One region of the Alteromonas sp. AO-Serp genome, then DNA from elsewhere that is predicted to be linked to it. Evidence: predicted binding sites of a transcription regulator. Region 1 holds the regulator's gene; each other region holds the start of a gene.
The links. Region 1 encodes LexA, which represses DNA repair genes until DNA is damaged. Its sites were predicted from a motif close to TACTGTATNNNNATACAGTA; they were not measured.
Positions count from the first base shown of each region.

Region 2: recN (DNA repair protein RecN) is a predicted target of LexA. The motif match lies at 2,393-2,412, and genes of this name have one in related genera.
Region 3: QVA83_RS14720 (YebG family protein) is a predicted target of LexA. The motif match lies at 1,906-1,925, and genes of this name have one in related genera.
Region 4: QVA83_RS22360 (DUF7218 family protein) is a predicted target of LexA. The motif match lies at 3,022-3,041, and genes of this name have one in related genera.

Region 1 is NZ_JAFLMX010000347.1:2,590-10,047, forward strand. It holds gene QVA83_RS21585 (hypothetical protein) at 123-3,689, shown strand; gene lexA (transcriptional repressor LexA) at 3,802-4,428, shown strand; gene coxB (cytochrome c oxidase subunit II) at 5,011-6,174, shown strand; gene ctaD (cytochrome c oxidase subunit I) at 6,184-7,458, shown strand, end outside.
Region 2 is NZ_JAFLMX010000149.1:12,771-20,228, reverse strand. It holds gene QVA83_RS10815 (fatty acid cis/trans isomerase) at 1-417, shown strand, start outside; gene nadK (NAD(+) kinase) at 508-1,383, shown strand; gene dps (DNA starvation/stationary phase protection protein Dps) at 1,643-2,152, shown strand; gene recN (DNA repair protein RecN) at 2,454-4,139, shown strand; gene QVA83_RS10795 (outer membrane protein assembly factor BamE) at 4,264-4,620, shown strand; gene tmpT (thiopurine S-methyltransferase) at 4,726-5,379, shown strand; gene QVA83_RS10785 (DUF445 domain-containing protein) at 5,513-6,799, opposite strand; gene QVA83_RS10780 (arsenate reductase family protein) at 6,812-7,306, opposite strand.
Region 3 is NZ_JAFLMX010000217.1:12,414-19,871, reverse strand. It holds gene QVA83_RS14730 (ABC transporter permease) at 1-547, opposite strand, end outside; gene QVA83_RS14725 (ABC transporter ATP-binding protein) at 547-1,350, opposite strand; gene QVA83_RS14720 (YebG family protein) at 1,573-1,860, opposite strand; gene rpsF (30S ribosomal protein S6) at 2,107-2,508, shown strand; gene rpsR (30S ribosomal protein S18) at 2,520-2,747, shown strand; gene rplI (50S ribosomal protein L9) at 2,774-3,226, shown strand; gene QVA83_RS14700 (efflux RND transporter permease subunit) at 3,686-6,871, shown strand; gene QVA83_RS14695 (efflux RND transporter periplasmic adaptor subunit) at 6,885-7,458, shown strand, end outside.
Region 4 is NZ_JAFLMX010000357.1:13,277-20,734, reverse strand. It holds gene QVA83_RS22375 (aminotransferase class I/II-fold pyridoxal phosphate-dependent enzyme) at 1-154, shown strand, start outside; gene QVA83_RS22370 (saccharopine dehydrogenase family protein) at 293-1,468, shown strand; gene QVA83_RS22365 (pyridoxal phosphate-dependent aminotransferase) at 1,544-2,725, opposite strand; gene QVA83_RS22360 (DUF7218 family protein) at 3,096-3,359, shown strand; gene QVA83_RS22355 (DUF1852 domain-containing protein) at 3,659-4,633, shown strand; gene QVA83_RS22350 (methionine synthase) at 4,759-5,799, shown strand; gene QVA83_RS22345 (TonB-dependent receptor domain-containing protein) at 6,527-7,458, shown strand, end outside.

The sequences.
Region 1 (7,458 bases):
TGCTGTTGCTAGATTGATAAAGTTAAGTTATAAAAAACGAATATTTTATTAAACTTAATAATTAGGCTTGTTTTGAGCTTTTAATTAAAAAGCCGACATGCCTTTTAAATCAGGGACGATGTATGAAAACTTCGCGCTTGGGTTTTTCTGGCCTTTTTTCTCTTGTAGCTCTAACTGCGTGTGGTGGTGGAGGTGGCTCTGATTCTTCTCCACCTACAAACCCTCCACCTCCACCTCCACCTGAGCCGACAGCACTAGAAATTTTATCAAATCCTTTAGATTACTCAGAGTCACGACTAAACTCGGCGGCAACCACCTATGCTGATGCGAACTACAGTGGAGAAACGAAAGTCTCTACTGTGGATATCAGCGCAGTACAAGAGGTTTACATCACGCTCTTTGGTGACAATACAAGTGGCTCACCCTATGTAGATCAATATGATATCTACACCTTCCTAGATGAGAACGGCAACGTTGAAGGTACGACCGAGTGCTATGAATCAGGATCAGTAACATACTCAGGTAAGCTTGATGAAGACACGGGTACAGGAACGATTACTGTAGACTATGATCAGTGCATTCAATATTACGACTCCACTCGGTATGACGGACAATTTTCGCTAGTTATTACTGACGCAGGTGAAAACAGCTCCGAAGTAACGTCTTATTTCACTACTTTGTCTATGCTAGACGGTGGCGTGCGCACAACATTAAAAGGCTACTTAAGTGTTGATTTTCGCTACCGCCCACAAACAGGTACGTTTTATGAAGAGACGAGGCAGTATCTTACTGTCACGCACAATGGTGAAACTTACAAGGTCAGTGGCACATCAGCAGAAGGGGTGACAAACAACACCTTCGTGTCTGAACTTAATGGTTCAATCTACATTGCGTCTAAAGGCAAATTGGACTTTGCATATTCTTCTGATCAGGGCGACCTTCCCTATTCGTCATCTGGCTCGCTGGTCGTAAAAGGAGATAAAACGGCTGGAATTGACGTTATTGATGGCGCAGTTCGCTATGGCGAAGATAACAACGGCGATGATATTTACGATGTAGGTGTATACTTTAATAATTTAACAGCGTTTGCCAGCGGAAATCATACTGGCCTTGCGCTTTCAGATATCGATGCGATATCCGTACCTCCTGTAGTGAATCAGCCTTATTACTATGCCTATGAGACTGTCTATACCACAGATGAAATCACCGTTGAGCCTGGCTACTATCATGATTCAGATACTCCCGACTCAGAGCTGGTGATTTCGTTTCGCTGGTATGTAAATGGTATAGTCCTTGACGATGTTAATGGTACCACGCTCCCACCTTACAGCGCAGTCTTCGGTGATGAAGTTAAAGTTACCATGGTGGTGTCAGACGGTATTAACGTTGTTGAATCCCAGCCTACTTTCGTTGAGATCGGCAATTCTCCTATGACGCTCACTGCATCGAATATGCCTGAAGTAGTAACTGCGGGCGGATACGTAGAGTTTACCGTATCGATGAGTGACCCAGACAGAGTTGACGATGACGTCGCGGGACAGCTTATTTCAGCGCCTCCCGGTGCTTCATTAAATGCGGAAGGTCTGATGACCTGGAATGTACCTGCGAATCAACTTTTCAACGCTCAAACTTATATGTTTAGTTTCGCTAGCTTAGACGGAACTGAATCCCAACAAACGCTCGAAATCACTTCTTATGCGGACAAGGCCCCAGCTTATGCTCGTACTACTGTGATGACACCAATTTATAATCATGGCTTTGCTATTGCTTCGGCCAATGGTGTAAGTGAACTTATCACGGTAAATGCTCGCAATGTGGGCGCATTTTCGCTAGAAGGCAATACGCTTAAAAATACCTATGTGTATCCGTATAAACTGCCAACTAAAGGCGAAATTAGAAGCGTGCATACCCAAGATGTTGATGGTGACAATAATGATGAAATCTACCTTCTTACTCAACAGGGGTTGTCTGTAATAAAAGACCGCGAAAGTAACGCAGAAGCGGTGTTTATTATTGAAGATAGTATTATTTCTGGCTTATTTTACGACATCAATGGTGACGGAGTTGATGAAGTTGCTTATTTATATGGGAGCGAATATTACAATGCGACCTCTATTGCCATTGTAGATGTTCGCACAGGTGAGCAGTTGCAACAGTACGATATTGACGGTGTCAATAACCTTGCTTTTGGTAACGTAGATGATGACGCATCGATAGAAATGGTAACGAACAATGGTTATGTGTTTGATATCGAAAGCGGTGCCAACCAATGGCTATACGGTGGCGGGTTCAGCGACGCATTTGTTGTGCTGGGTGATATGAATAACGATGGTGTAGATGAAATCATCGGTGCCGATAGTTGGAATGATATCTCAATCTACTCAGCAGTATCGAAAAGCAGTTTGGCGACGGCGGAACATGGTGACATTTGTGATATCGCCTATAGTAAAGAAAGCCCAGCTACAGAAGGAATAGTGGTTGTCTCCGAGTGTCAGTGGGGACAAGTTAGAGGTTTTGCATTAGAAGCGGGACAAATCTCTGAGCAGTGGGCTCTTAACCACAACACTTACAGTGGCATGTCACTTCTCATTGACGATTTAGACAATGACAATGTGGACGACATTATTTGGACTGGTGAGAATCAAATTTTAGTAGCGCAACAAGATGCCAACGGTGAATATGCCTTGTCAGATATAAAAGGTGCGCCGCGCGCGAGTAGATATCATGCCGCGGGTTGGGCACCTTATGGCGATAATGATGAAAGAGCCGTCTTTGTTAGCGATACAAGTAGTTACGAATCATCTATTCAGATTTTATCGGTAGATAAAGAGGATAACTTTGCGATAAGTGCTGAGGTTGGCGAAGATGTCTATAACTATAGCAAACCGGTCGTTACAGACTACAACAATGACGGTGTGGGTGAGTTACTAATAGGGGCACTGGATTATAGTTCGTCGTTTAATGTCGTGAGACTTACAGATAACGCTATTCAGTGGACACTGAACAATAATCAGAATAGTGAAATTTCGTTTATTGAAGCCATTGACGTAAATAACGACAGTTACGCCGATGCAGTTATTATTGAGAACAATCGACTTAAAGCGTTTGATATCGAGAATCAGGTGCTTATCGACTCAATCATTAACGATTTTTCAATTAATGCGCTTGCTGCCTCTGAAAAAGACGGTGTGCATTATTTTGCTGTTGGGGGCTATAGTTCGCTCAAGCTCTATAAAATGCAGGATGGTGAATTTGTTGGATTGAATGAATTGGAAACCAATTGTGACCAATTGCTCACGGTAAATTTTGATAGTGATAGCGAACTTGAGTTTGCGTGTTTAAATAGAAACTACAACACCATCAACGTTTATGACGTGGCGAGCGATACATTAGAACTCAAAGACGCTATAGCACCGTCATTCTACCCTCAGTATATAGCGGCTGTTCCAACGACGTCGTCTAATCAGTCGATTATCGCTATCTACCAGCCTAACGAGAATGACTATTCGTACAATTATTATGACAGCATCGCATATCGCGTGGTTGAGGTTGATAATAAAGGCAATGTGGTGTGGCAAAGCCCTGGACTTGGGCTCGATAATGTTGAAGGCATGCGCACACGTCAAAATAGTGATGGGGAGCTGGAGTTACAAATTAGTAACCCGAACATGGCTCTTCTCGTAAAATAAGAGGAAAGCACTTGTCGTAGGCTTTTGCAGATCGCAAAAGACGCGGCAAGTGCTTGTTATTTAGTTTTAGGTGTATATACTTACAGGAACTGTATGAACAGACAGGTCTTTTATGCGCCCACTCACAGCTCGACAAACCGAAGTTTTAGAACTTATTAAAACAACCATGTTAGAAACGGGAATGCCGCCTACTCGTGCGGAAATAGCCCGTCAGCTTGGCTTTCGTTCTGCTAATGCAGCAGAGGAACATTTGAAAGCATTGGCGCGTAAAGGCGTGATTGAAATTTTGCCTGGTACGTCTCGTGGCATTAAGCTCAATATCCCTCTTGATAACGACGCACAAGAAGAAGAAGGCCTACCGTTAATTGGGCGTGTTGCAGCTGGTGAGCCGATCTTGGCGCAAGAGCATGTTGAATCGCACTACAAAGTCGATCCTGCACTGTTTCAACCCCATGCCGACTTTTTGCTACGCGTTAACGGTATGAGCATGAAAGACATTGGTATTTTAGACGGTGATCTTCTCGCTGTTCATCGCACTACTGATGTACACAACGGTCAGGTGGTTGTGGCGCGTGTAGATGAAGACGTCACCGTAAAGCGTCTAGAGAAGCGCGGGCGTGAAGTATTGCTTCATGCTGAGAATGATGAGTTTGCACCAATAAAAGTTGATTTGGCGACTGAACATTTTGCGATAGAAGGTATTGCGGTGGGTGTGATCAGAAACGCTGACTGGATGTAGTATTTTAGCTTGTTTGTATAAAAGCGGCGCGTTAGCCGCTTTTTTTATGTCTTTTGTTCCTGTTTTTTTCTTCAATCTGCCAACTTAGGTTTTATCCTGCCCAGCAAACCTGTTGGTTTTCTGCGCGCTTATTTTTATCATTACTCACGTTATTCTTTCTATGAATGCTTCAAGTATTTTCCATTTTTTATTTTGAATTTTGTTTGAAATCGACATTGAGTAATCGATTACTTATTGATTTCTTAACTAGTTAGTCGAGCATTTACTTTAACCCCGTGTTCAAAATGCCTGTTTGATTCCAAGGGCATCCCACAGCAATGGCTTTCTCTTTTTGCACGTGAAATCCCTCGCGACCATTTTAGTAAATGATTAAAAATTAACCACTTCGTTAAATTTTTAATAGAAAAGACTAGACGGCACGACATTATTGCGCAATTCTTATACAGAGATTAACAAAATAATAACAATGACTCTAAATTTGTTTTACAAGTTGAGGTTATGGGTCAATCGTTCGCAAACCATTTGGTAGGGCATCGCGCAAATTAATCAGCGTCTTTGACCACGCCATTACGGAGGTGCTGAGTGAAACAACTAACGACCGTTTTCGCAAAATGGTGTTCTAGTATACCAATTTTGCTTTTTTCCCCTTTGCTTTTTGCGCAAGAAGCAAGCGAAGAAGCCTCTTCGCTTAATTTGAGACGCGGTGCTACCGACATCAGTGGGCAGGTATACGACCTCCATATGTTGATGTTCTTCATTTGTGTAGGTATCGCGGTTGTAGTTTTTGGCGTGATGTTCGCCTCAATGTATCTACATAGAAAGTCCCGTGGCGCCAAGCCAGCTAATTTTCACGAAAACGTGAAGGTCGAAATTGCTTGGACCGTTATTCCTTTCCTTATTCTTATTTTCATGGCGGTACCCGCAGCGAATACTCTAATTGCTATGGAAGACACGTCTGAGCCTGACATGACGGTGTTAGTAACAGGCTCTCAATGGAAATGGCATTACAAGTACATGGATAGCGATGTAGAGTTTTATTCTTTACTCGCCACTCAGCGCGAGCAAATAGAAAACAAATTTCAGAAAACAGATAACTACCTGCTGGAAGTTGACCGTCCCTTGGTTATTCCTACTGGGAAAAAAGTACGCTTTCTTATTACCTCTGACGACGTTATCCACTCTTGGTGGGTTCCTGACTTTGCCGTGAAAAAAGATGCCAACCCCGGCTTTATTAACGAGTCTTGGGCCAAGGTGAATGAGCCGGGTATTTATCGCGGACAGTGCGCGGAGCTTTGTGGTAAAGACCATGGCTATATGCCGGTTGTGGTAATTGCTAAAGAACCCGCCGAGTTTGAAAAGTGGATGGGCGAACAAGAAGAGATTGCTCGTAAAGCAAAAGAAGAAGAGCAGCGTCTACTTTCTATGAATATGTCTATGGATGAACTGATGAAAGAGGGCGAGCGAGTATACAACGCAACGTGCGCTGCTTGCCATATGCCAAATGGTGAAGGTTTACCTGGCGTGTTCCCGGCATTAAAAGGCAGCAAGATGGCACTAGAAGATCAGCAAGGTCACATTGACATCGTGCTGCATGGAAAGTCAGGAACAGCCATGCAAGCGTTTGGAAAAATGCTAAGTCTTAAGGAAATTGCCGCCGTAGTCACTTACGAGCGAAATGCCTGGGGCAATAAAACTGGCGATATGGTTCAAGCCAAAGATGTCAACGCAGTGGCAAACGGAAACTAGGAGCAGACAATGAGCAAAGCAACTGAAGTTATTTCGCCAGATACCTCTGCGCCTCACAGTGGTCAAGTAAATGACGGTCACCTACATGATGACCATGAACACCACGATCATATTCCTAAAGGGATAACGCGTTGGTTGTTTACCACTAACCATAAAGACATAGGCACACTTTATTTGTGGTTTGCCTTTATTATGTTTTTAGTTGGTGGTGCGATGGCCATGGTGATCCGCGCTGAACTATTCCAACCCGGTCTACAAATTGTAGAGCCAAACTTCTTTAACCAAATGACTACGGTACACGGGCTTATCATGGTATTTGGTGCAGTAATGCCAGCCTTTACTGGGCTCGCAAACTGGCTTATTCCCATGATGATCGGCGCCCCTGACATGGCGTTACCGCGCATGAATAACTGGAGCTTCTGGATTTTACCAGGTGCCTTTCTCATTCTATTGAGCTCGCTCTTTATGGAAGGCGGGGGCCCTGCTTTTGGATGGACTTTCTACGCGCCCCTTTCAACGACTTACAGTGGCGATTCGACAGCGTTGTTTGTGTTCTCTGTTCACATCATGGGTATTTCATCCATTATGGGTGCGATTAACGTGATTGTGACCATCTTTAATATGCGTGCGCCAGGCATGACCTGGATGAAAATGCCGCTGTTTGTATGGACGTGGCTTATCACGGCATTCTTGCTGATTGCGGTAATGCCAGTGCTCGCCGGTGCGGTTACCATGGTGTTAACTGATAAGTTCTTTGGCACGAGCTTTTTTGATGCTGCTGGTGGCGGCGACCCGGTTATGTTCCAGCATATTTTCTGGTTCTTCGGGCACCCTGAAGTGTACATTATGATCTTGCCCGCTTTCGGCATTATCTCGCAAATTGTTCCTACCTTCTCTCGAAAGCAGCTGTTTGGATACGCGTCTATGGTTTACGCCACGGCGTCGATTGCGCTGCTCTCTTTTGTTGTGTGGGCTCACCATATGTTCACCACGGGCATGCCGGTGTACATGGAAATGTTTTTCATGTTTGCCACCATGCTTATCTCGGTGCCTACTGGCGTAAAAGTGTTTAACTGGGTAGCGACCATGTGGCGCGGCTCACTGAGCTTTGAAATGCCAATGATGTTCGCTATTGCCTTTATTGTGCTGTTCACCATTGGTGGGTTGTCAGGGCTAATGTTGGCGATCACGCCCGTGGACTTCCAATATCACGACACTTACTTCGTTGTAGCCCATTTCCACTATGTACTGGTAACTGGCGCGGTCTTTTCCATCATGGCTGCG
Region 2 (7,458 bases), on a different contig from region 1:
CAACAAGCGACGTTGATGCCTGAAACTACCATGATTGTGATTCAAGACGACAAAAACCCAGACAACATTGATGTATTCACTGCCCTTAGAAATAGCGCGCATTACAATGTAAATAGCCTATTTGAAGAAGAGGAAAACCGGGAGCCTTCTAAAGATTCAATCACGCTAGTTCATGGTTTGTTGGGCAGTTACCCTGACGCATTCTGGTATATCAATGCCTCAGAAATAACGTCTTCGATTGAGAAGCTTAAATCCATTAAAAGCGAAGCCGATTACAAAGCCTTGCTCGACGATGTTGGCATGCGCCGAACCAACCCTAACTTTTGGGCGTTTAGTGATAAATTAATGCAATGGTCTAGCGAGCGCTATCCTATTGAAGGCGGTCTTCTCGACTATAATCGGTTAGAAGATCGCTAAACCTTGCGCTGTGTGCCGTTTAACGCTTTTCTTTTGCAAAAAACCTATGCTAATGTCCAACCATTGGAAATGAAAGGACATTAGCATTCCATGCCCTATCAAACCGTTGCTTTAATTGGAAAACCTCAGCACGCTGCAACCCATGACAGCCTGAACATTCTTGCCGAATATTTATTGGCAAAAGGCTGTAAATTATTGGTTGAGGAAAGTATTGCTGAAGAACTTGAAACCGAAAACTTCAAAAGCTGTAACCTTGTCACTATTGGCAAAGAGGCTGACCTTGCCGTTGTGGTAGGCGGTGACGGCAGCATGCTTGGTGCAGCACGTGTGCTCGCTCGCTTTGACATTCACGTTGTCGGTGTAAACCGAGGAAATCTCGGCTTTTTAACTGATATCCACCCCGATGATATTGTTCAACAACTTGACCTTATCTTTAACGGTGAATGCGTAGTAGAAGAGCGCTTCTTACTTGAAGTAGAAGTTTATCGACACGAAAAGCTTAAAAGTAACAACTCTGCTGTAAACGAAGTGGTGCTTCACCACGGAAAAGTTGCCCATATGATGGAATTTGAAATTTACATCGATGAGCAATTTGTATTCAGTCAGCGCAGCGACGGATTAATAGTAGCCACACCTACAGGTTCAACGGCTTACTCTTTATCAGCGGGCGGCCCTATTATTATGCCCAAGCTAGATGCACTTACGTTGGTACCCATGTTTCCTCACACACTTAGCAGCCGTCCAATCGTTGTTGATGCTGACAGTCAGGTATCGATGAAAGTATCAAAGGTTAATAGTGACTCGCTACAAGTGAGTTGCGATAGCCATATTGTTCTGCCGGTGCTGCCTGGCGATGAAATTCGAATAAACAAAAGCGTAGACAAACTCCATCTTGTTCACCCTAAGGGCTACAGCTACTTCAATGTACTTCGTAAAAAGTTAGGTTGGGGTAGTAAGCTTTACTAACCTCCCTGCTCCATTTAGTTGATTCCATGTGCATTTATTACATAAGCCTGTAGCATTTTCTTGATTGCTACAGGCTTGAAAAATAAAGATTTTTTAATCTTCTCTAATTTCCTTAACGAAAACCAAGACTTATAGAAATATAAGTTTTCGGCATACCTGTTGCACCTATTACAACAAGTCGTCAGCACAAGGTCTTTGTTATTTGGCCTAAATGATGTTTCGCATCCCGCTGACTTATTTGCATTCAATAGGAGATATCATGAGTAACACCAATATCAAATTTACAGCCCCTGGAATGGATAACGATGCTGCTGCCAAAACAATCAAGGTATTGGATCAGCGATTGGTTGCACTATTAGATTTACAGTTAACGTTGAAGCACATTCATTGGAATGTAGTAGGACCAAATTTTATCGGTGTGCATGAGATGTTGGATCCGCAGGTAGATGCGGTACGCGAAATGACCGACACAATTGCAGAGCGAATTGCTACATTAGGTGGCGTACCGAAAGGTACACCAAAAGCCATTGTTGAAGGCCGCAGCTGGAATGATTATGAGTTGGGTAAAGGTTTAGTACTTGACCACCTTAAGGCGCTGGATGCCGTATATGACGGTGTAAATGGTGACCACAGAAAAGCGTTAGAGCTTTTGGGTGAAATTGACCCAGTATCGGAAGATATGATCACCGGCCAACTTGCAGATTTAGAACAGTTCCAGTGGTTTGTGCGCGCGCACATTGAGTCTGGCAGCGGTGAGCTACAACAATAGAATACGTTCACTGTGTTTGCAGATTGTAATCCGAACTATCTGCAATAGATTAAAGTTGTAATGTTAAGGAGAGCTTCGGCTCTCCTTTTTAAGTTTTCCCTTCGCGGCGAATCCGAATTATCGGTTATTCATAACCCACCCTTAAAAGATCGAACCTATACAATTGATTTTACGAATATTATTATCGACGCCGGTTGTTTTTAAATAAATATTTTGCGACTTAACTTTACACAACACAAATACTGTATATATTATCAGTTACTGTATATATCATCATGTTCAACTTTTTTCGAGTGTGGTTATGTTAGCGCATCTTTCTATTTCTAATTTTGCTGTTGTAAAACAATTATCAGTTCAACTGGAAAACGGGTTGACTGCTATAACCGGTGAAACCGGTGCAGGTAAATCAATTGCTATTGATGCCTTAAGCTTGTGCTTAGGCGAGCGCGCCGACGCAAATGCGGTGCGAAAAGGTAGCGCAAAAGCGGAGATCATTGCTCACTTTTCTTTAAACGGCAATGTATTAGCTAAAGCCTTCCTCGATGAACATGAGCTCACCTCAGATGAAGATGAGAATAGCTGCTTTATTCGCAGAGTTATTTCAAAGGAAGGCCGTTCAAAAGCTTTTATCAACGGTATTCCCGCCTCACTTCAGCAGTTAAAAGGCTTAGGCCAGTTTTTGTTGGCCATTCACGGTCAAAATACTCACCTACAGTTGCTGAAAGAAGACCATCAAAGGGAATTAGTTGATGGTTACGCTAAGCACAACGACATATTAGTGCAAGTTAGAGAAACCTACTCTCTTTGGCGTGATAAGCAGCGCACGTTAAAGGCGCTTCAAGAACAAGCCCAGCAGCGCGAAGACAGAATTCAGCTGTTAACTTATCAGGTTCAAGAACTTGATGAATTCGCCATTGAAGAGGGTGAATTTGAAGAGTTAGAAATAGAGCACAAACGCCTGAGTAACGGGCAAAGTCTTTTAGAGCAAGCACAGACTAGCGTATACAATTTATATGAAAGCGATGAAGGCAACGCACTGTCAGTTATACAAAGCAGTATTGAACGTTTAGGCGAATTAGAGACGCACGACGCTAGTTTAACGCCAATCATTGCAATGCTTAATGATGCAGCAATTCAAGTAGAAGAAGCGGCAGGAGAGCTACGTAGCTACTGCGATCACTTAGAGATCGATCCACTTCGCTTACAGCAAGTTGAGGCGCGCTATGCGAAGGCGATGGAACTTGCCCGTAAACATACTGTGATGCCAGAAGGACTTTATCAGCATCACCAAGAGCTAGCCGCCGAATTCAATGCTTTATCGGAACAGGAAACACTGTTAGGTACTCTTGAAGGCGAAGTAGAAGAAGCACGTGCAACGTATTTAACCGCGACCAAAGCGCTTTCTGAGAGCAGGCAACGTGCTGCTGGTAAGCTAAGCGAAGATATTGAAGTGCAAATTCGCCAAATGAATATGCCCCACGCAAAAGTGGATATTCAGATTCAATACGACGAACTTAAGAAGCCGGTGAGCACAGGTCTAGATACCGTAGAATTTAAAGTGTCTACCAACCCTGGTCAAGATGCAGACAAATTAGAAAAAGTCGTATCAGGTGGTGAACTTTCTCGTATAGGACTGGCTATTCAGGTTATAGCAAGCGGCCATCACGCTACCCCTACTATGATTTTCGATGAAGTCGATACGGGCATTAGCGGCCCAACAGCATCAATCGTTGGCGGGCTTTTACGTAAATTAGGTAAACAATCGCAAGTAATGTGTGTTACCCATCTACCTCAAGTAGCGGCACAGGCACATAATCAATTGTTTGTTACCAAGCTTACCGACGGGGAAAGTACTGAAACCCAGATGTTGGCGCTGACTAAGCAAGACAGGATCGATGAGCTTGCAAGACTATTAGCCGGTGATAAAGTAACCAAATCGGCGCTAGCGAATGCAAAAGAACTGCTTAAAAGCGCAGCATCGAACTAAAATGCAGTTGATTGGTCATAGTTGTCAATGTAGCATGCCTTCGCGCTTGCAATAAAACAGTCTCGAAATTCGCTTTAGCGAAGTTCATTGACACTAACAAAGGCAATACTGGACAAATTAACGCATGAAGTTGCAACACCTATTAGTAATTCTTGGTATCACACTTACATCAACCGCTTGCTCGAACTGGATTTATCGAATCGACGTTCCTCAAGGAAACTTCCTTGATCAAAGAGATGTGGAAAAGCTGCGCGTTGGAATGACAAAAGAACAGGTTATTTATGTACTAGGTAACCCTGTTGTTCAAGACTCATTCGACGATGATACTTGGTACTACGTTTACGATATGAAGCGCGGTATGAAAAAGCGTGGTGAAGATTTTCAAAAGCAAATGGTGATTAACTTTGTAGACAACAAAGTGACAACGGTTGAAGGTGACTTCGAGTTATCTGAAGACTTCAATACACCGCTTGATAACTAATTTTGTTTAAAAGGTAGCGTTTCTCGCTACCTTTTTTGTTTCTAATACCCTTCATAAAAACGTCTGTTTTTTTAGAGATATATCGCTTACCTACTTGAGGTTTATATGGAACATAGTTTTTGGCACAGTAAATGGCAAAAGAACGAGATTGGATTTCACGAACCTGAAGGGAATGCGCTTCTTATCAAATATGCCTCTTCCCTGTTGGATGTTGAAAACTCACACTCAGCTTTGAAACGCATATTTGTTCCGCTATGCGGGAAGACCCGCGACATCGGCTGGCTACTTTCCCAAGGTTGTGAGGTGGTAGGTGCTGAGCTAAGCGAAGTGGCTATTATACAGCTGTTTGAAGAGCTGGGAGCCGAGCCTACCATTACCCCAACAGCAAAGGGTAAGGTTTATGCTAAAGACGGCTTAACCATACACGTGGGCGATATTTTTAAACTCACATCAAGCGACATAGGTGACGTTACTGGTGTTTACGACAGAGCCGCTTTAGTTGCACTGCCCAGTCCGCTTCGCGAGCAATACGCTGCACACTTAATTACCATTACTCAATGCGCCCCCCAGCTAATCATTTCTTTCGAGTATGACCAGAATGAAATGGCCGGCCCTCCCTTTAGCGTAAACGAAAAAACCGTCGACGCTCTTTATTCAGCCGATTACAACATTCAGAGGTTAGAGCGCTCGGTGCTTGAAGGCGGTTTGAAAGGCAAAGTAGACGCTGATAATTTGGTATTTGCACTAACGGCGAAGTAGACTTTTTTAAGATTTATTGCCAATACAAAGCGTTGAAATAGTTGCTTTATAGTTTGCGTTTTAGCGCTGATTAACAGCGACACTTAAGCTATTCATACCCACACCAGCTAATGCGACTTGCTTAAATAAATGACTAGAGGCCAAGCAGTGCCTCTATGCCAAACAATATTGCACCTATCAACCCGCCTACGATCGTGCCGTTTATGCGAACTTTTTGAAGATCGCGGCCAATATTCAACTCTACCTGCTCAGCCATTTCACGTTCATCCCAACTATTGATGGTGTCGCGAATGTGACGGGTTAGAAATTCAGCCAACTCAGGCGCCATATATTTAGCCGCTTCTCCAATGTGCTTATTGAACGCTTTTGCTAGCTCACTGTCTTGCGTTAACGTGGTACCCAAATCGTTCAAAAGGCTCGACACCTTTGTTTCTGCTTTACCATTTTGCTGTTCAAGAGACGTTAAAAGCCATTGATGAAACTTGGCCCATGATTGCTGAACATACGCGTTTAACGCTGGGTCATTAATAATTTTTTCCCGATAGCTGTTTACCTTTTTCTCCATTAACGGGCTGTGCTGTAGTTCGTAGAGGAATTCTTGTACTTGCTCATCAAATGCATGGCGAATGGGGTGATGCTCATCTTCGTATACATCTTCCAAAATACTTGAAACCGCTTTAACAGCAATGAGTGCCCCCTGCTCGCTTAGCCAACTAGACGGTAATAGCTTTTCGATACGACTGTATTCAGTTTTTAGCCAGACTACTAACGTATCTGCTATGTAGATTTGGGTTTCTGGCTCTGCAAGCAGTGAGGCCAATTTCCCTAACACCCTATCAAGCACTACCTGATGCTGGCGCTCTTTCGTAACGGCGCTTAACGAGGTTGCCATCAATTGCCTAAGATCAAGTTGGTTAATGCCCTTCTGTGCGGTTTTAGCGATAAACGCTTTCACAGGTTTGTCATCGAGCACACGCAGAACGCCTGCAAAAGCATCGCATAGAAAGCGACTTAAACGGGTAGCGTTTCTATCCTGTGACAACCACCTTCCCGCGCCCTTAGCAGGGTCGCTGTCCCGAATTAGCTTCTCTATTGCTTCAGGATGAAAGAACTTTTCTTTAACGAACAATGACAGGTTATTAGCAATAACAGACTTGTTACTAGCCACGATATTGGTGTGCGGAATGGGGTACTTCGCTGGAATTGGCTTAAATAATGCCGTCACTGCAAACCAGTCAGCTAGACCACCGATGAGCGCCGCCTCACTGGCCATCTTAATAAGCCCCAACCACCATGCTCCTTGCAAGTTTGGATAAAACTTAGGAAGTAAAACCGTTAAAACAAATACACTTGCGGCAAAAATCAAACAGGCCAATGCAAGCCTTTTAGCCTTATTCAATTGCGTGTACTTGTCCTGCATAAACTACTCCGTTTAAATTACTCGTTTACCATCTTGGTCTATAAGTGGTGTGCCGTCTTCTTTAGCAAAAGGGCCTTGTGGCCATACAGGCAAAATATCCAGTACAGCTTCACTTGGCCGGCATAATTTCACTGTTTCTTTCGCGTTATTCGAATAGGAATTACCTTCAACTCTCCCAAGAGGTAAAGAAACTGCTTTTTCGTGTTCACCTTCGGGAATGCAAACAATAGGCCTATTCACTAAAACGGGATGTTCCAGCATCAATTCAAAGATGATTTCGTTACTCACTGTTTCATCAAGTAACCCTAATTCAGCAGCAGGAGACTTTGTTGTGCGAAGCGCTTGTCGAGGGTTAAGGTTAGCTGCATTCAATAAATAAGTTAGTTGTTCACGTTCCCACCCAACACGCAAATACTCAATAACCTGCACCTCATACCCAGCGGCCTTGATCACCGCCAGTACATTCCTAGACGTGCCGCACTCTGGGTTGTGATAAATCTTTATCATGCCACCTAACCTCACTAAAAAGTAAAAACCACATATACCAACATACTATTGAAATTCGAGGACAGACACTCGCAAAGGCTAAAACCTTGCCTGTACTCGTTGGACACACACTCAAATAGCTACCTGTACTTCTTGGACACACACTCAAAAAA
Region 3 (7,458 bases), on a different contig from region 1:
TAGTGAAAGGGTGATCGTCATGGTTGTTGAACGATACGCTACCCAGACCATGGGAAATAATAATCTTATCCCCTACCTTGTACCCCAATGATTTGGCGATATCTGCGCCAATAACGGTAGACAGTGGCTGCGTAAATGTCGAGCCTGCTGCCATTTCAAGTGATTGCATATCACCGTATTTAAAGTGGTCGAAAAAGCTGTTGGTCGTACCTACTACTCTAAAACCTCTGTGGGTATCACCCAAAGATAGTGGGATAAGCCACGATACCTGCTTGTTAGATTGAAGCGCCGCAATACTTTTATATTCAATACCTTTGGTGGGAGTGCCTATATTAAACACTGATGACAGGAGTAAATTAAGCTGTCCACTTGGTGCGCCAACAATAAGATCTACACCAGAAACGGTGCGCGTAAAACTGGTTTTAACTTGGGTGCGAATAATGTCCACGCACAAAAGTAAACTAATGCTGATGGTAATGCTTAAAAGTGTGAGGATTGCCGTTGTTTTCCTGCGCTTTAAGCTTTCAATAGCAATGGTACTTAGCATTACGCACGCTCCTGTGCTTTTGGGGCCTCATCGCCTCGCGTTTTTATGTGGTTTGTACTTGGGCTTAATTCACTCATGCTGCAGTGGCGGTCGAAATAACTCTCCATGGCTTTATCGTGACTAACAAAAATCATGGTGCTTTCACCTGCAACGTCTTTTAGCAGCGACATAAAACTATCTCTGGCATCGGTATCTAGGGCAGAGGTAGGTTCATCGACAATTAATAATTGTGGGTCGTTAATCAGTGCTCTGGCAATGGCAACGCGCTGCTGCTGACCAATACTCAATGCGTCAGCTTTCGCATGCAGCACGTGAGAAGGCAGCTGTAGCTTGTCCAGTAAATGACGAAGCTTTGCGTCTGATGCTGTCTTGCTGACGTTTGTACTTGCAAAATACACCGCCGCATTAATGTTCTGTACCACAGAAAGGTAGGGAATAAGATTAAATTGTTGAAAAACAACGCCGATATTGCGCGCTCTAAACTTGTCCCGCTGTCGGTTCGATAATGCGGAGAAAGGCTGCGCTAATAAGGTAATGTCGCCCTGAGTTGGAGTTAATGTTCCGCACAGCAAATTGAGCAATGTGCTCTTTCCGCTACCCGAAGGCCCTGAGAGAAAAACGTGCTCACCTTGCGAAACTTGCCACGCTTTAATGTCAATGATGGGGGGACTTTCTTTGGTGTACGAAAACTGTAAATTGCTAACTTCAATCGCTGTGTTGCGCTCTTTATTCACTGCGTTGTGCCCTTCAGACACTGCGTTGCGCTGGGAGTGAGTGCTATTGTTTTTATTGATGGTATTCACGCTAAGCCCGACCTGTATTTACGTCTTATGTTCACATTAGCAAAAGCGACACGTCTGTTCACCCAGTTAAAAACCAGAGAAAACACATTGCCGCGTTGAGGTAATGTTATCAAATAACATTTTTGCGTATAGCTATGCTATCAGATCTCATCAGCCTAAAGCGGCAATTGCTCTTATTAATTGCTCATCATAACGACGCAAAAGAGAGGCGCGCCTAAATTATCAGCCGTTAGCTTGTAGCTTTACCACTTCTGCGCTTTCATCTTCTAATACGCTTTCTGCGGTAGCGCCTTTGAAAATCTTACTGATTTTATCTTTGTTTTTAGACAGCATGATGGTGAGCTCTTCCACTACGCTATCGTCTAGCTTGATGCCCTTCGCATGAATGTAGTCAGCAAGGTTATCTGCTGCATCGAGCATTTTGTCATACTGATCGGCTTCTTTTTTGTCGGTAGTTACCAATTTTTCTACCCCTTTGTGCGTAACAACATACTGTGTGGTAATGGCCATGGTAGGTCCCCTGTTTATTAAAGACACAAAAACTGTACAGTATTTTACTGTATAAATAAACAGTATTTTGATTAAATGTCTGAGCGTAGTGTTTGGGGAAAGGGCAAATGATTGCTCTAAAGGTGATTAATGCTTGTGCAATTAGTAACTGCTGCGTATAATGCGCGCCCTTACAGCCATCCCAATTCGTTCCTTGTCTCCATACAGTCGGCTGTACTGTCGAGGCTACAACCGTAAGGAGCTATAATGCGTCATTACGAAATCGTATTTATGGTTCACCCTGATCAGAGTGAACAAGTACCTGGTATGATCGAGCGTTATACCACAATCCTAAAGCAAGACGGTGGTCAGATTCATCGTTTAGAAGATTGGGGCCGTCGTCAACTGGCTTACCCAATTGAAAAGCTGCACAAAGCCCACTACGTACTAATCAATGCTGAAGCGTCTGCAGAAGCTGTTGATGAATTGGAAAATGCTTTCCGTTTCAACGACGTGATCCTACGTAACATGGTTATGCGCACTAAGACTGCTGTGACTGAGCCTTCTCCAATGATGAAAGAAGAGCCTCGTCGTGAGCGTCGTGACGATTCTGCTCCTCGCCAAGATCGCGCGGAAAAGAAAACTGAAACCACTGAAGACAACGCTTAAGGAGATCACCCATGGCTCGTTTTTTCAGACGTCGTAAGTTCTGCCGTTTCACTGCAGAAGGTGTGACTGAGATTGATTACAAAGATATCGCTACTCTTAAGAACTACATCACTGAGAGCGGTAAAATTGTCCCTAGCCGTATTACTGGTACAAGCGCAAAATATCAGCGTCAGCTGTCTTCTGCGATCAAGCGCGCACGTTTCCTTGCGTTGCTTCCGTACACTGATTCACACAAGTAATTTGGCGAATATAAGGGTTAGCTAAGATGAATATCATCCTACTAGATAAAATCGCCAACCTTGGCGGCCTGGGCGACCAAGTGACTGTTAAGTCTGGTTACGCTCGTAACTTCCTTTTCCCACAGGGTAAAGCGGTTCCTGCAACTAAAGACAACGTTGAAAAGTTCGAAGCACGTCGTGCTGAACTTGAAGCGAAAATTGCTGAGCAACTAGCTGCTGCTAACGCACGCGCTGAAAAAGTTGCTGAGCTTGCTGAAGTTACAATCGCAGCTCCTGCTGGTGACGAAGGTAAACTATTTGGCTCTGTTGGTACTCGTGACATCGCTGATGCAATCACTGCAGCTGGCGTTGAAGTACAAAAAGCAGAAGTTAAACTACCTACTGGTACTCTTCGTGAAACTGGTGAGTATGACATCGACTTACAACTTCACTCTGACGTTATCACTTCAATCAAAGTGATCATCATTGCTGAAGCGTAATCGCTGACGTATTTGAAAAAAGCCGCTCCTAGAGCGGCTTTTTTTTGCTCTAAATTTTTGTTCGATACTTAAAGAACAATACCAATCCGCATAGATGATTGCCCACCCAGAAGGTGCTGGTAAGTTTCCTAGCAAAGCGTGGGAATGTAGGAATGGCCGTTGCTTTTTAAATTCCCATAGTGATGCTTGCCAAACCTTCCCGAAGGGCGAGTTAAAAATATCCCTACCCTCACTCCACGTCGCGACGCCTAATTAACGGTGGGTGTAAGCAAATATGTCCAGCGCCGACAAATGGCGTATTTTTGAGGTCCACTCATCTGCGATAAATAACGTTTTTTAAACGGTGTTTAAACAAAATGTTAATAATCGCTGAAATTCTTAGTGTCATGGCTTTAAACTTTTTCTGTCATTCCTGCGACCTATAGTAAACCAAACAATAAAAAGCATAAGTGCCATATTATGGACATCACTAAGCAAGCAATAAAAAACGCGACTGGGGTAGGTATAGGAATAACACTGCTGGTATTTTTAGGGCTATATAGCCTGTTTAATTTACCTGTACAGCTGTTTCCTGACATTGAAAGACCGAATATTAACATCCAGACCTCGTGGCGCGCTGCGTCGCCCCAAGAAATTGAGTCGGAGATCATTGAACCTCAAGAGGAAGTGCTGCAAGGGATCCCTGGCCTTGAGTCGATGAATGCATGGGCAAACCAAGGTAATGCGTGGATTAATCTAGAGTTTGGTTTAGATACGGACATGCAGAAAACGCTCATTGAAGTGATTAGCCGCATGAATCGCGTACCGCCACTACCTCGCGATGCCTTGTCCCCTAATATTATGCTTGCTGGAAGTGGGGGAGACGCCCCCGCTTTGACCTACTTTTTTCTTCAGCGCCTTCCGGGCAATCCAAACGAAATTAATACCTATGTAACCTTTTTTACCGATGTCATTAAACCTCAGCTTGAGGCTATTCCAGGCGTGGCCAGAGCACGTATGGAAAGCGGGGTTGGCGGCGTTGAGGAGTTTCAAATTGTTTTCGACCCGTTTAAAGCGGCGCAGTTAGGCATTGACCTAACGGCAGTTGCCAACGAGTTGGGGCGTGCGAATGATATTTCAGGCGGCTTTGTCGATGTGGGCAGAAGACGCTATACCCTGCGTTTTGAAGGTCGCTACGAGCCTACGCAAATGGGTGAAATGATCCTTGAATGGCGAGACGGCAGCCCGATCACTTTAAATGACATTGCCGAAATTAAAATCACCCGCGCTGACGGTGCAAACTACAGTGTGCAAAACGGCAATCCGGCCATATCTATTCGCGTAGACAGACAAAACAACGCCAATGTTTTAGCTACCTTAGAAGCCGTAAAAGCAAAAGTTGCACAAATAAACGAACAGGACTTGGCCCCTGAACAGTTAGTAATGGCGCAAAGCTTCGATGCCTCAGTGTTTATCTATAGAGCGGTGCAGCTAGTTACCAGCAATTTATTTATAGGCGTGCTGCTTGCCATTGCCGTGCTTTGGCTCTTTATGCGCCAGCTGCGGGCAACGCTCATTGTGGCATTGGCCATTCCTATCTCACTACTTAGCACTTTTGTGGTGCTTCAACTTACCGGTCGCTCGCTCAATATCATTTCACTGGCAGGACTCGCCTTCGCGGTAGGTATGGTGCTAGATGCCGCTATTGTCGTGCTGGAAAACATTGTAAGAACGCGCAAGAGCGCCGAAGCCGAAATCGAAAATAAAGACCCAAATTCACAAACGCACATGGAGGATTGTGCCCATCGGGGAACGAAAGAAGTGTTTGGTGCCCTCATGGCGTCAACAGCCACCACCGTTGCTATTTTTATTCCCGTCATGTTTTTGGAAGATGTTGAAGGGCAATTGTTTGCTGACCTCGCTCTTACCATTGCCATTGCAGTGTGTATGTCGCTAGTGGTTGCGGTAACGGTATTGCCCGTCGTTGCCGCTAAATACCTTAATGGCAACATGCCAGCTGATAGCTTACAGCGGGTATGGGCTAAGATAACCCGCGCTATTATGTCGCTATCAAGTACGCCGCTTCGCCGCCTTGTATTAGTTCTAACACTCATGGGCGTGCCTATTACAGGTAGTGTTTTGCTTATGCCTTCCATGGATTATTTGCCGCCCGTAAAACGCGATGCCGTTGACGCCTTCTTAAGTTTGCCTGCGGGTGCCAGTGAAAACTTTATTAGTGAAGAAGTGATGCCAATTATCGTTGAGAGACTGCAGCCCTATATGGACGGAGAAAAGCAGCCAGCGCTGAAAAACTACTACATTATCACATGGCCAAATGGCGGAAATTTGGGTGTGCGCGCTAAAGATCAGTCTAAGGTCAAAGAGTTAGAAGCCATTGTTCGCGATGAAATTTTAAAGGATTTGCCGGATACACAGACCTTTTCACAACAAGGCAATTTGTTCGGCGGCTTTGGAAACGGTCGCTCAATCGACATTCATCTTCAAGGTACCGACCAAGCCATGCTCGGCATCGCTGCGCAAGCAGGTTTAGACAAATTGAGAGAAGTTTTCCCTAACGCTAATGCGCGTTCGAATCCTCCACTAGAGCAAGCTGAACCAGAGCTTCGCTTTTACCCTAATGACAGCAGAATGATGGAAGTCGGGTTAAATCGCGGCAGTATGGGGAACCTGGTACGTGCCATGGGTGATGGTATGTATGTGGGGGAGTACTTCGATGGCACCAAACGCATGAATATTATCTTTCGCTCAGCACCTTGGTTTACACCCGAAGACTTAAACAGCACGCCAGTCATGACGCCATCAGGCGAGGTGGTGCAATTAGGCGAACTGGTAGGTATTGAAAGAGCCGTAGGACCAAGCCGTATTCAGCGCATTGATGGTCGAAGAACCCTTACGCTAAACGTAAATCCGCCAGAGGGGATGAGTTTAGAAGAAGCCATGAAAGTGATTACCTCTGAGGTTGAACCTGCCATTATGGCCATGATGCCTACCGATGGCGCTATTAATTATGGTGGTAGCGCGGATAGCTTAAAAGGCGCTATTGCCTCGATGGCTGATAACTTTCTTTTTGCCATGGTGTTGCTACTGCTGTTAATGGCGGGGTTGTTTAAATCGTTAAAAGACAGCGTGCTGGTAGTACTTTCTATTCCGCTAGCCACGGTGGGCGGGGTGATTGCTATTCGTATCATGAACATCTTTACCTTCCAGCCCATGGACCTGTTAACCATGATTGGCTTCATTATTTTGCTAGGGCTTGTGGTGAACAATGCCATTTTACTCGTGCATCAGACTCGTATAGGAGAGCAAGAAGGGCTGACCCGTGATGACGCGGTAGAACAAGCCATCAAACTACGTTTACGGCCTATCTTTATGAGCACGCTGACTTCAATCTTTGGCATGCTGCCCCTGCTGTTGCTACCAGGTGCAGGCAGCGTTATTTACCGAGGTCTTGCGGCTGTTATTGTGGGAGGAATGACGGTGAGTACCATATTCACCTTGCTATTACTGCCTACCTTGCTGCGTATGACGGCTTCAAAGTCACCTGTAAACATACTCAAACCCCTGGCCGAGCGCATAGAGAGCACTGGCGCTTCGCCGACTACCTCATCCACCGCAAAACAAAATAAATACAACGATCATGTGTAAGGAAAAGACAACCATGAAAGCAACGACTTCTACTCTCGCCCTTAGTGTGTTTACCTTATTTGCAAGCTGTGTATCGTTGAGCGCACAAGCACAGGATAGCAATCAACCACCGCCGGTGCTGGTACAAATAGATGAAGCCAGAGAGCAAGCGATTTCACAACTTACCTGGGTTCCTGGAACGGTACTTAGCGTTATCGATGCGAACCTAGCCTCTGAGGTAGACGGTCGCATTACTTGGATGGCAGATGTAGGTGATGTGGTAAAAGCGGGGGAGCCTTTAGTTAAAGTCGACGATACTCGCTTAAGTATTACCCGCAATCAAAATGCCTCAAATATTGCCAGATGGCAGTCGCAGGTTGAACTGTTTACCAAACGTCTCGCGAGGTACAAAAACCTTCAGGCCAGTCAAAACACGTCCAGAGGTGAGTTAGAGGAAGTGGAAGCTGACTTAGAAAATGCTAAGCAGGAGTTAGCGCAAGCCAAATTGGATTTAGAATTCACCGAGTATCAGATAGCACAAAGCAGTATTCGTGCTCCCTTTACGGCTTTGGTGGTTGAAAGGCTGCAGTCGCCGGGCGAATACACTG
Region 4 (7,458 bases), on a different contig from region 1:
CCTACTTTCACAACATCATGTAGCGCTTACGCCGGGTAATGATTTTGGTGAGCACAATGCCAACCATTACGTAAGACTGTCTTTCGCCACTAGCATTGAGCGCTTGGAGGAAGGGCTTTCACGGCTAGCTGAGTTTGTAGAATCATTAAGCTAACGCTTTTTTATGCTCACCATTTAATTTCGTGAATAGACAAATATTACCGAAAAAAATGATAGATATGGGTGCTTGTGCGTATATTGAGTAACGCATATTGATGACACGTGTCGAAACGAAATAAAACAGGACAAAACAATGAGTAACGAACGGGAATTTGATGTAGTTATTTTCGGTGCTACAGGTTTTACGGGTAAGTTAGTTGCTGAATATTTTCAGGCTCAGTATGGCAACGATGACAACGTTAAGTGGGCGGTCGCAGGCCGAAACGAAGCTAAACTCAACGGCGTAAAAAAGGAGCTAGGCATTAGTGAAAGCGTTGCTAGCATTGTAGCCGATGGTGATGATGATGACGCGCTAGATGCGTTGACGAAGCGCACAGCCGTTGTACTTACCACTGTTGGTCCGTATCAAATTTACGGTGAAAAGTTACTTTCTGCATGTGTCGATAACGGCACCGGCTATACAGATCTTTGCGGTGAGCCAGCCTGGATGCACCAAATGATCAATAAGTACGAAGCGAAAGCTAAAGAAACCGGCGCAAACATTGTGTTCTCGTGTGGCTTTGACTCTGTGCCTTTTGACCTTGGTGTGTACTACCTTCAAGAACATGCAAAAAAGCAAACTGGCGATGTCATTGAATATGTAAAAGGTCGCGTTCGTAAAATGCAGGGCACGTTCTCTGGCGGTACGGCTGCAAGTTTAAAAGCGACCATGGCGGCTGCGCACAAAGATAAGTCTGTCATGGCGGCACTTATTAACCCGCACTCATTAACCGATGGCGCGTCAAATCAGCCACAGCCCGATGGCAATAAACCTTACTTCGATGAGCAGTTAGGCACATGGGTTGCACCATTTATTATGGCGGCCATCAATACTAAAAACGTTCATCGCACGAACTACCTGGGCGGATATAGCTACGGCAAGAACTTTCAGTATGATGAAATGATGATGACTGGCCCAGGTGAGAAAGGTGAAGCCATGGCGAATCACGTTGCCAAAGATAAGTCGCTTGCTAGTGATGATGGCCCTAAACCAGGTGAAGGCCCGAGCAAAGAAGAGCGCGAAAATGGCTTTTACGATGTCATGTTTGTGGGTACCGCTACCAATGGTGATATGCTAGCCGTATCGGTAAAAGGCGACAAGGATCCAGGTTACGGCTCTACCAGTAAAATGATTTCAGAATCTGCCCTTTGCTTGTGCAAAGACGTTAGTTTATCTGGTGGTTTCTTCACACCTGCGGCAGCACTTGGTAACAAGCTTATCCGCCGTTTAGAAGAAAAAGCAGGCTTAACGTTTGCTATCGAGAAATAGCGATTCAAAAAACGAAGGCTGAACACAAATTGCGTTCAGCCTTTTCTCTCTGCGCTAGGTGTTATTGTTGTTTTTTTAAGCGATTACCGCTTTTAATGCTTTAACGCACGCGTCAGTTTCTTCAGGTGTCCCTACGCTAATGCGTGACCATGAGTCGTACCCAGGCCACGTACGCCCTACAACCTTTATACCTTGAGCTTTCATCTTTTCTGCAAATTTATCGTGCGGCATGCCCGTATCCATGTAAATAAAATTCCCTTGTGGATTTGGCGCAAACGGCTGCTTTAACTCTTTAGCTACTTTTACTAACTTTTCACGCTCAGTTTTAATGCGTGAGCGCATTGTGTTTAAGTTCTCATGATCATCCATACTTGCCATACCCGCTACTAATGCCAAGTAATTCACACCACCCATGCGCAGCATACCGCCCATTGTTTTAGCTTGCTCAGCAGGCATGATGGCGTAACCGAGACGCTGTCCCGCCATGGCGTGAATTTTAGAGAAGGTGCGGCAAATCACCACGTTGTACCCCTCAGCTACTAGCTTCGATTGCACATTAGCGGGGTAAGCATCAGACATTTCAATGTAGGCTTCATCGATGAAAACCTGTGCTTTCTTCGATACGCGTTTTGCAAAAGCGGTAAGCTTCGCCGCATCTACCATGCTCCCTGTCGGATTATTTGGATTACATACGTACACAGCAGTCGTATCTTCGGTTACTGCAGCTTCAATTGCATCTAGGTCAAAAGTCATATCATTGGCTAACGGCACGTAGATCACGTCTGCCCCCATAAACTCAGCGCCCCGTGGTACGCCTTCGTAGGTTGCCATAGACGTTACCAGCTTATTGCCGTTTTTGGTGATCCAGTCCGCATAGCCAAAAAGAATAGGTGAAGATCCATTCGTAATTACGATTTGCTCAGCAGATACACCTTCTTGCTCAGCAATTTTTTGCGCTAACACTTCAACCGTAGCGTCGGTATAACGCGCTAGGTTTAAAAGCTCGCTTTGCATTGCCTTTGCGGCTTTTTTTGACGGCCCAAAGGCATTTTCATTCGACGATAGGCGAATAAGACCATCGTTTACATTTGGGGTAGCAGACGGGAAGTGTTCAGTTTGCATACCTGCGGCACGAAGGTCGCCCATAATACTGTCAACGCTGGTCGTTAGCGCTACTGCTCCTGCACCTAATCCCACTGACTTTAACCAATTACGGCGTGAAGAATTCACGGTGCTCTGTTGTTCATTTTTATTCATATTTCGCTCTGTCTTCCGTCTACATTCACTTTAGACTAAAGGCTTAATTTTAAACGCGCAATAGCATAAAAACGCTAAACCATTGACATAAATGCACTTTCTACGTGCATGTGGCGCACTAAAATTGACAACATAAGAAGTTTTAACGCGTTAAGTCGTTACATTACGGTGCAGCGTTATTTTGTCGTTTTTAGCGTTTGCGATGAATGACATTTTTTCTGATGTTAAAGGCGCAGCACTCTCTCGCTATTGGTTCTTCGCACTTGAAGCCTGCCTTTTATACGACTGTGTAATCCATCTATATAAATACAAAGTAAGAATTACGGCGAAACATTAATTGATTACTCAGTATGCAAAACAGGAGTTAAACATGGCTAAGGACCACGGCAACCAAATTAAAAACGACGACACTTACGAAGCCCTTCGCGAGGAAGGCTATAGCAAAGAGAAGTCGGCGCGCATTGCCAATGCGCAAGCCAATAGCGAACAAACGCCTTCTAAAGATGGTGGAAAAGGCAAAAAGTACGAGGATCGCACTAAAGATGAACTGTATCAAAAGGCCAAGGAAGTCGGCATTGAAGGTCGCTCTAACATGAGCAAAGACGAATTAATTGATGCGTTACGCAATCATTAGTGGCGGATAGACCGCCACATACAAAAACTGGTCACTGTGGCGGTGATGATTACGTTTTATCAGACACGCATAATTTGTGCATTTCGTGGCAAACCTCAACTTCAAGTAAAGATCTACCACCTCAATAGTAGGCGACTAGCTCTTCGCCCGCTCAATATATGACAATATTTCATGATAAAATGAAAATAAGTCATTTTCATTCATAGTTAAATCAACGTATAACGTGTTCATAGCTTTTACAGCAGTCTCACTACTCGGTTTAACTTTAGGAATAGAAGCGCATTCTCATGAACAACAACGTGAACACAGATTTCTCTTTTACTATTAACAGCGTTCAGTTTAATGAAGATTATCGCCCTTCAGACAACACACGCATCACCACCAACTTCGCCAATTTAGCTCGTGGTCAACGCCGCAAAGAAAATTTGCGCGATGCACTAAGCATGATAAACAACCGCTTCAATGCACTGGCTAGCTGGGATAATGAAAGTGGCGATCGCTATGCTGTCGAACTTGAAATTGTGTCGGTAGATATCGACGTTGAGGGTAACGGCAACACATTCCCAACTATCGAAATCTTACAAACCAATATAATTGACAAAAAAACGGGTAAACGCACTCAAGGTATTGTAGGAAACAACTTCTCGTCTTATGTTCGCGATTATGACTTTAGCGTTCGTCTATCTAATCACAATCGTGGCCAGTCTTCGTTCAGTGTCCCTACCGATTTTGGTGATCTGCACGGAAAGTTGTTTAAGTATTTCGTTAATTCAGAAGCCTATAAAGCACATTTTTCAAAGCTGCCGGTCATTTGTTTAAGCGTTTCCGACAATAAGACCTACCGTCGAACAGAAAATCAGCACCCCGTTTTAGGCGTTGAATATCAGCCTAATGAATCATCACTAACTGAACAGTATTTCAAGAAGATGGGCTTAAACGTGCGCTATTTCATGCCACCAAACAGTGCTGCTCCTTTTGCATTTTATTTCTTTGGTGATTTGTTAAACGACTACACCAATTTAGAACTTATCAGCACTATTGCTACGATGGAGACCTTCCAGAAAATTTATCGCCCTGAGATTTATAACGCTAACGCCCAGGCAGGTTTAAGCTACAAACCAAACTTGAAAAATAGCGATCACTCAGTGACTCGCATTGTTTATGACCGTGAAGAGCGGACTCATCTAGCCATTGAACAAGGCAAGTTCGTAGAAGAGAACTTTATAAAGCCTTATCAACACAAGTTAGCGCAATTCACAGCAAGCTACGCCTGATCCGTTCATTTAGATACTTGCGATATTCAAACCGCACATGTTGCGACTACAAAACTATGATAAGGGCAGCACGTTCTGCCCTTCGCGCATCCATACAAATTATTGATTAGAAGAAAGCGAATCACATGAAAAAACTACTCCCCACTTCAATTGCAGGCAGTCTTCCAAAACCATCGTGGCTTGCACAGCCTGAAACCCTGTGGTCGCCTTGGAAGCTAGAAGATGAAGCATTAGAGGAAGGCAAAAAAGACGCGCTTCGCGTTACGCTTCAGGAACAAGCTCTATCAGGCATCGATATTGTGTGTGACGGTGAGCAAACCCGTCAGCATTTTGTAACTACTTTTATTGAGCACCTAGACGGTGTTGATTTTGAAAACCGTAAAACCGTACGTATTCGCAATCGCTACGACGCTAGCGTACCTGTCGTTACCCAAGCTGTTACACGGCCAAAATCAGTGTTCGTTGAAGACGCAAAGTTCTTGAGAAGCCAAACCGATCAGCCCATAAAATGGGCGTTACCTGGCCCTATGACGATGGTTGATACGCTGTACGACGACCATTATAAAAGTCGCGAAAAACTTGCGTGGGAGTTTGCCAAAATATTAAACCAAGAGGCAAAGGAGCTTGAGGCTGCTGGTGTTGACATTATCCAGTTTGATGAACCTTCGTTTAACGTATTTTTCGATGAAGTCAATGAATGGGGTATTGCCGCATTAGAAAGAGCCATTGAAGGGCTTAAATGCGAAACTGCAGTGCACATTTGCTACGGATATGGCATCAAAGCTAATACCGATTGGAAGAAGACATTAGGCTCTGAGTGGCGACAATATGAGGAGAGCTTTCCTAAGTTAGCAAAATCTAATATTGATATGGTTTCTCTGGAGTGCCATAACTCTCATGTACCCATTGAACTGATCTCGCTTCTTAAAGGCAAAAAAGTGATGGTGGGCGCTATTGATGTTGCAACTGACACAATAGAGACACCAGAAGAAGTAGCAGCTACATTACGTGAAGCATTAAAGTACGTGGATGCCGACAAACTCTACCCTTGTACAAACTGTGGTATGGCCCCCCTTTCACGACAGGTTGCTCGAGGCAAGCTTGAGGCGCTCAGCGCTGGCGCTGAAATAGTAAGGCAGGAATTAGCTCAGAAGCTCAGTGCTTAATACGCCTCAAAACTTTTGTTAAGCAAGAGCATTTTGAAAGCGCACTAAAGCCCATATCAAAGTGGGCTTTTTTATTTCTAGCGGTTCAAAACAGTATCAGCGTTATTCTCATCTATTCGACCTTATTTAAGGTTAGCTCCCTTACATTATTTATAGTTTCCGCAGAATCAAGGATAATTAAAAACATCATTAAGAAATAAGATAGAAAATATAACACATGGAGAAGCAACAAATATTTAACTTATGAGCAACATTAGCAATTACCTGATTTAAAACAGCGACAAAACAACTATTATTCACGTTAAAAAAAGAAACTTTAATATACACGGTTTAAATTTACTCAGTTAGTGCAATATACGAGCAAAAATCTTCTAACTCAAAATTAACCAAGCAAATTAAAAACAAGACGAAAACCGCTTAATAAGCGCTCTAAAAAGACACTTTTCGACCACATGGTCAATATAAAAACAATTATTGAGTATTATTAATACAAAACTCAAAAATATTAATTAAACCTACTATTTATAAATTCTTTAAAATTAAGTTAACTCTTTCATAGCTAGAATTTAATTCACCGCAAAAAATTGATTTATTTAATACTAGATAATTAGAATGCGCGCCATTGCAACATAAGTAAAAACTACGCATGCAATTTGGCTAGCCCTTGCCTATTTACGGGGCGTTAACCAACAACAAGCACGTAAATCTAATTCACTAGGAACAATCCATGAAAAATATTGCAACTGCAGTTCAGTTAGCATTAGCAGGAAGTGTCGCGTTGACCTCAGGCAACGTTCTTGCACAGGACTCAACAAATGAAAGCGCTGACGTTGAAAAAATTCAGGTCACCGGTTCTCGTATCTCTCGTCAGGGCGCTATCGCTCCATCACCAGTAACAGCCATTTCTGGTGAGTCACTTCTTAATTCAGGTGCGATGAACATTGGTGAGGTGCTTAATGAGCTTCCTTCACTTGCAAACACATTCTCATTGGGTAATTCAGGTCAATTTATTGGAACTGCCGGTCTAAATATTCTTGACCTACGCGGTATGGGTACTGACCGCACGTTAGTATTGGTAGACGGTAAACGTCACGTATCTTCTTCAGCAGGCTCTGCAGCGGTAGATACCAACACCATCCCTACTTCGTGGATTGAGCGCGTAGAAATCGTTACTGGCGGTGCTTCTGCGGTTTATGGTGCAGATGCAGTAACTGGTGTTGTTAACTTCATTCTTAAAAAGAACATTGAAGGTTTCGACGTGAGTGCGACGCAAGGCTTTGCACAGGAAAACGGTTATAAGAACGATAAATACCAAGCATCATACGGCTTTAACTTCGACAATGATCGCGGCAACATTGCTTTTGCAGCCGAATACAGCTCACAAGAAGCTTTAGAGGCCCTTGACAACCCTTGGACTGCAACGTCGTATCGTAATATGAGCTTTGAAAGCATCATGGGATACGAGCGCAGTGAAGACCAGTTAAATTCAACGGCATTTCCTGACAACTTTTACACTGCTAATGCGGGCTACTACACACTAAACAACTCTGGCGTTTTTGGCGGCAACTCTCAGACTTTCAACGCTGACGGTTCAATTCGCGAAATCTACACCGGTGACCAAGTAGACGGTGCGTTCTGCGCAAACTGTGATTCGTTTAA